2 regions of the Yersinia sp. KBS0713 genome follow, and region 2 is predicted to be linked to the other one. Evidence: predicted binding sites of a transcription regulator. Region 2 holds the regulator's gene; the other holds the start of a gene.

Region 1 (3,422 bases), 1.8 Mb from region 2:
TTGGGCCGAAGATAGTCAGACCCGCGTCACGGAATGCATCCACCACGCCAATCACTAACGGTGCTTCCGGGCCAACAATGGTCAGGCCGATATCGTGGCTTTGAGCAAAGGCCAGCAAGCCTGCAATATCTGTCGCGGCGATAGCCACGTTTTCTAATCGAGGTTCCAGCGCCGTACCGGCATTGCCCGGCGCGACATAGATTTTATCCGCTAAAGGCGATTGCGCGGCTTTCCAGCCTAGTGCGTGTTCGCGCCCACCGTTACCAATAATCAAAATATTCATCGGGTGACTCCGTTAAGCGGTTTAATTAATGACGGAAATGACGCATGTCAGTAAAGATCATCGCGATGTTGTGTTCATCTGCGGCAGCAATCACTTCGTCATCGCGGATAGAACCACCCGGCTGGATCACGCAAGTGATGCCAACGGCAGCGGCGGCATCAATGCCATCACGGAACGGGAAGAAGGCATCAGACGCCATGGCGGAGCCGGCAACCTGTAAACCTTCGTCGGCGGCTTTGATCCCGGCAATCTTGGCAGAGTAAACACGGCTCATCTGGCCTGCGCCTATCCCTATGGTCATATTATCGCGGGCATAAACAATGGCATTGGATTTAACGAACTTAGCCACTTTCCAGCAGAACAGCGCATCACGCAGCTCTTGCGCGGTTGGCTGGCGTTTAGACACCACGCGCAGATCCGCTTCTGTCACCATACCTAAATCACGATCTTGTACCAGCAAACCGCCATTCACACGTTTGAAATCCAGACCGGCAGAGCGCGCCTGCCACTGACCACAGATCAACACACGCACGTTTTGTTTGGCAGCCAGAACACTCAGGGCATCGGCGCTGACACTTGGCGCGATAATCACCTCCACAAACTGGCGGCTGATGATCGCCTGAGCGGTAGCGGCATCTAACTCACGGTTAAAAGCAATAATGCCGCCGAAAGCAGAGGTAGGGTCAGTTTTGTATGCGCTTTCGTAAGCGGCAAGAGTGGAGTCACCAATCGCTACGCCACAAGGGTTAGCGTGTTTGACTATCACACAGGCAGGTTCGCTGAACTCCTTCACACACTCAAGTGCGGCATCAGTATCGGCGATGTTGTTGTAAGAGAGCGCTTTGCCTTGCAGCTGCTCTGCGGCAGCGACGGAAGCTTCTTTCAGATTCTCTTCTATATAGAAGGCAGCTTGCTGGTGGCTGTTTTCACCGTAACGCATATCCTGCTTCTTAATATAGTTAAGATTCAGGGTTCGCGGGAAGTGACCTGCGGGCTGCTCGGTCTCGCCGTGGTACGCCGGAACCATGGTGCCAAAGTAGTTGGCGATCATGCTGTCGTAGGCAGCGGTATGCTCGAATGCTTTAATCGCCAGATTGAAGCGGGTTGGGTAGGTCAGCGAGCCGTCATTATTATCCAGCTCGGTAATGATAGCGGCATAGTCACTGCTCTTCACCACGATGGCGACATCTTTATGATTCTTCGCCGCAGAGCGCACCATGGTTGGCCCGCCGATATCAATATTCTCAACGGCATCTTCCAGTGAACAATCTGGACGCGCCACGGTTTCAGCAAAAGGATACAGATTGACGACCACCATATCGATCGGCTGAATATCATGTTCAGTCATGATGGCATCGTCTTGACCACGGCGACCGAGAATACCGCCATGGATTTTTGGATGCAGAGTCTTAACGCGGCCATCCATCATTTCCGGGAAACCGGTGTAATCAGAAACTTCGGTGACTGGCAGGCCAGCATCGGCCAACAGGCGGGCAGTCCCACCGGTGGAGAGTAACTCGATGCCACGCTGAGAAAGCGCTGCGGCAAATTCAATGATACCCGCTTTATCAGACACACTAAGCAGAGCACGGCGGATTGGACGGCGTTGTTGCATGGTTTTATCCCTTGGCTTTGGAATCGCAGTTTTTCATTCGCTATAAATAGAGCGTTACGTGAATCTCTACCTGGTACTTCTCTCTATATAGAGGAACAGATTCAGATAACGTCCCGAAAAGAGGACTGCCAGCCTGTCGTTAGAGCCTTGCTGGCTAGGATAAACGGAAAAACCCGCTTAATTTGGGCCTGACTGGCACTATTTTGATAAAAATCGATCCGCAAAGGCGATATTTGATGAATACCGCTCTGCAATTTCGACGCGGGGAATTGTAGCGAAAACGATTGCGTGATGCTCGTCAATTTTCAGTTCAGATCACATCTGTGGATAAGTTTGTGCACAACAGGGTATAAAGCGGGGTTTTGCTGTGGAATGCAGCAAACGATCATTTTTATTGAAATTAGCAGTTGCGGCCTGCGCGGAACTCCCTATAATGCGCATCCATCGAGACGGCACACAACGAATCAAGTAGTTAAGTGACCGGCAAAGAGAACAGAGAAATTCAACGAAATAAGTAGTTGACTCTGAGTGAGGAAAGCGTAATATGCGCACCTCGAGTTACTGACCGGAAGGTTGCTAACTCACTGCTCTTTAACAATTTATCAGACAATCTGTGTGGGCACTCGCAAGACGATATCGAAGCCTGTTTCGGCAGGCAGAAGCAATATCAAAGTCTTGAAGAGTGACCAAAGCAGTACACATTTGAACTTCGGTTCGAATGCATATTTGCAGAAAGTAATCTTTGAGCATCGCTACTTCGGTAGCAAATCAAACAAATCTTAAATTGAAGAGTTTGATCATGGCTCAGATTGAACGCTGGCGGCAGGCCTAACACATGCAAGTCGAGCGGCAGCGGGAAGTAGTTTACTACTTCGCCGGCGAGCGGCGGACGGGTGAGTAATGTCTGGGGATCTGCCTGATGGAGGGGGATAACTACTGGAAACGGTAGCTAATACCGCATGACCTCGTAAGAGCAAAGTGGGGGACCTTCGGGCCTCACGCCATCGGATGAACCCAGATGGGATTAGCTAGTAGGTGGGGTAATGGCTCACCTAGGCGACGATCCCTAGCTGGTCTGAGAGGATGACCAGCCACACTGGAACTGAGACACGGTCCAGACTCCTACGGGAGGCAGCAGTGGGGAATATTGCACAATGGGCGCAAGCCTGATGCAGCCATGCCGCGTGTGTGAAGAAGGCCTTCGGGTTGTAAAGCACTTTCAGCGAGGAGGAAGGCAGTCGTGTTAATAGCACGATTGATTGACGTTACTCGCAGAAGAAGCACCGGCTAACTCCGTGCCAGCAGCCGCGGTAATACGGAGGGTGCAAGCGTTAATCGGAATTACTGGGCGTAAAGCGCACGCAGGCGGTTTGTTAAGTCAGATGTGAAATCCCCGCGCTTAACGTGGGAACTGCATTTGAAACTGGCAAGCTAGAGTCTTGTAGAGGGGGGTAGAATTCCAGGTGTAGCGGTGAAATGCGTAGAGATCTGGAGGAATACCGGTGGCGAAGGCGGCCCCCTGGA
Region 2 (3,422 bases):
CCTATTTTATCCGATACCGGCCCCCAGATAAGTTGGGCGATAGCGAAACCGGCGAGGAAGATGCTCAGACTGGCACTGATGGCACCGGCGGAGGTTTGCAGCTCTTGTTGCATTGCGCCAAAGGCGGGCAAATACATGTCGGTGGCCAGATAACCCAGCATACTTAAGCCAGCCAGGTAGAACATGAAGCTAGAGGTGGTTTTCATTCTTTATTCTCAATGTGAAAATGTTGCAGGCGTTGCTGTTGTCAATATGTTGTTATTGTAAATGTATTATTACAGGCAATTTTATTGCGGGGGCATTCTATCCGGCGAGTGATTCGATTGTGAAACGGTAATATTTGCGCCATGCTATCAAAATATTTGATGTCTGAATAAATGAGCAACAGGAGCAGAAGATAATGTGGTCTGAATACTCGCTGGATGTGGTTGACGCGGTCGCACGTACCGGTAGCTTCAGTGCCGCCGCTCAAGAATTGCACCGTGTGCCATCGGCGATAAGTTATACCGTGCGCCAGCTTGAAGAGTGGCTGGCGGTGCCGCTGTTTGAACGGCGTCATCGTGACGTAGAATTAACCGCCGCAGGTGTCGTTTTTATCAAAGAAGCTCGCGATGTTATCAAAAAAATGAATGGCACTCGCCGTCAATGCCAACAAGTGGCGAATGGCTGGCGAGGGGAGTTAACCATCGTGGTGGATAAAATCGTCAAACCACAGCGCAGCCGCCGCTTAGTTCTGGATTTCTATCGACATTTTCCTGATATCGAATTACGGGTACGTTATGAGGTGTTCAATGGCGTCTGGGATGCGCTGGTGGACGGGCAGGCTGAAATGGCCATCGGCGCCACGCGTGCGGTGCCAGTCGGAGGGCGGTTTGTTTTTCGCGACATGGGCTTTTTAAGTTGGCAATGTGTGGTGAGTGTCGAACACCCATTAGCGCGGTTAACCGGGCCACTGACCGATGATCAGTTGCGGCCTTACCCCGCACTCTGTCTGGAAGATACCGCGCGCAACCTGCCGAAACGGGACACCTGGACCTTAGATAATCAGCAGCGGTTGGTGGCACCGGACTGGGCGACGGGGATTGACTGCCTGTGCGCGGGGCTATGTGTTGGCATGGTGCCTGCTCATATGGTCTCGCCGCTGATTGCGCAAGGGAGGCTGGCAGCGCTAAGCTTGGCTGAACCGCTACCGGATAGCCCATGCTGCCTGACGTGGGAGCAGAACAACCACTCACCGGCACTGGCATGGTTGCTGGCGTATTTGGGTGACAGTGTCACGCTAAATGCTGAGTGGCTGAAAGATGACAACCCATCAGCTACTCAGCATGACGACACCAGCAACTGAGAGCAAATAACCGCGCCGGTAGCCGAGTTTGCTACCGGCAGAAGAGAGTTAGCGGCGATAATCGCGGAACGGGCCATCCGCAACAGAACGTCGCTCGACCAGTTTCGGGTGCACCTCAATGGTCTGGGGGTCTTCGCGCTTGCTGACAATACGGTCGAGCAACATCGCAAAAGCGGTTTCACCTAATCGCTCTTTTGGCTGATGAATGGTGGTCAGCGCAGGGGAGAAGTAGCGCGCGTTGCGCACATTATCATACCCGATCACTGAAATATCTTGCGGCACCCGCAAGCCCAGCTCATCGGCTGCGCATATTGCACCCATCGCCATAATATCGCCGCCACAGAATACCGCGGTCGGGCGATGTTTTTGCGTCAGAATCTGGTGCATGGCTTTATAACCGGACTCCGGTTCGAAATCGCCCTGAACCACCCATTCATCACGCAGCGTGATATTGGCCTCCTCCAGGGCTTTCAAAAAGCCCTGATGGCGACCACCGCCAGTATTACGGGATAGCTGGCCGGGAATAGCGCCGATATCACGATGACCGCGCTCAATCAGATAACGTCCAGCCAAATAGCCGCCTTCAAAGGCGTTATCGATAATCGAGTCAGTAAAGTCGCCACGTGCTGTCCCCCAATCCATCACCACCATCGGGATATTACGATAATCTTCCAGCATCCCCAGCAACTGCTCGGGATATTCTGAACACATCACCAGCAGTCCATCAACACGCTTTTGTGCCAGCATCGCCAGATAGGCTTTCTGTTTATCCAGATTATTATGAGAGTTACATAAAATCAGCGTGTAACCCTTGCTATAACAACTGTTTTCAACCGCTTCGATCACTTCAGCAAAATAGGGCGCTTCGCTGGACGTTGCCAGTAAACCAATTGATTTGGTGTGATTAACTTTCAAACTACGGGCCACAGCACTGGGTGAATAATGCAGTTCTTTAATGGCCGCCCACACGGCAGCCTTAGTATTTTCGGCGACGAAACGCGTTTTGTTAATCACGTGCGAAACGGTGGTGGTGGAAACACCCGCGTGTTTGGCCACATCTTTAATCGTTGCCATAAAAAAAATGACTCCTAAGCTCACCTGTTACAGTAGGTAAGTATTATGTTAATCGTTTGCCTGCAGACGCGAAACCACTCAGACAGAAGCATGTTATTGGCTGGAAAATGGAATCAGCTGGTTGTCTGAGAGTATTTATTGGACGTTATTGGTCGGTATGCAGTTATGAACTGCGAATTTTGGCTGATCTGGAGGAAAAGTGAAAGAGGTATTCAAAGTTATAAAGTGCGTAATGAGCACAAGATTTTTTTTCTGAATTGTGGGAAGATATTTTAACACACTAACTATGTGCCTTTTCCCTACGACAAACTGACCGGCTGAGGAGTTTTTATGGATACCAATCTGAAAATGTCGCTGATTACGACTGTTGGTGCGCTGGCGATGATTATTGCCTTTAGCTTCGTGGCGGTAATGAATTAATTAAGCCGCTTGCCGGTAAAATAGTAAAGTAGGGCGGTTTACCCGCCCTTAATTATTGCTTGATGTGCTAACACATCGTCTCGCGCTTATTGCCTTCTCAGGCTAAATTCTTCTCAACGAATGCCCAGTTAACCAGCGCCCAGAAATTTTCCAGATATTTTGGCCGCGCATTGCGGTAATCAATATAATAAGCGTGTTCCCACACATCCACCGTCAGTAACGGTTTATCCGTGGTCGTCAGCGGGGTTGCCGCATTAGATGTACTCACAATCGCCAGCGTGCCATCGGCTTTTTTAACCAGCCAAGTCCAACCTGCGCCAAAGTTTTTCACTGCGGCATCGGTAAATTGTGCTTTAAATTCAGCAAAAGAACCAAATGATTGATTAATGGCATCAGCCACTTTACCGGTCGGCTCACCACCACCATTTGGTGACAGACAGTGCCAGTAGAAAGTATGGTTCCAGACTTGGGCCGCATTGTTAAAGAGACCACCGCTGGAGGTTTTTACTATCTCTTCCAGCGTTTTGTCAGCAAACTCACTATCTTTAATCAGATTATTGAGGTTAATCACATAGGTATTATG

What was found. Region 2 encodes PurR, which represses purine synthesis genes. Its sites were predicted from a motif close to CANGCAAACGTTTGCNTG; they were not measured.
Region 1: the regulator PurR is predicted to act here: its motif matches at 2,172-2,189, upstream of purH (bifunctional phosphoribosylaminoimidazolecarboxamide formyltransferase/IMP cyclohydrolase).

What each region holds. Positions count from the first base shown of each region.
Region 1 covers NZ_CP042173.1:318,679-322,100, forward strand. The annotation lists gene purD (phosphoribosylamine--glycine ligase) at 1-283, opposite strand, end outside; gene purH (bifunctional phosphoribosylaminoimidazolecarboxamide formyltransferase/IMP cyclohydrolase) at 309-1,898, opposite strand; rRNA gene FFE93_RS01505 (16S ribosomal RNA) at 2,680-3,422, shown strand, end outside.
Region 2 covers NZ_CP042173.1:2,070,442-2,073,863, forward strand. The annotation lists gene punC (purine nucleoside transporter PunC) at 1-206, opposite strand, end outside; gene punR (DNA-binding transcriptional activator PunR) at 401-1,345, shown strand; gene purR (HTH-type transcriptional repressor PurR) at 1,394-2,419, opposite strand; gene FFE93_RS09685 (YnhF family membrane protein) at 2,750-2,839, shown strand; gene sodB (superoxide dismutase [Fe]) at 2,937-3,422, opposite strand, start outside.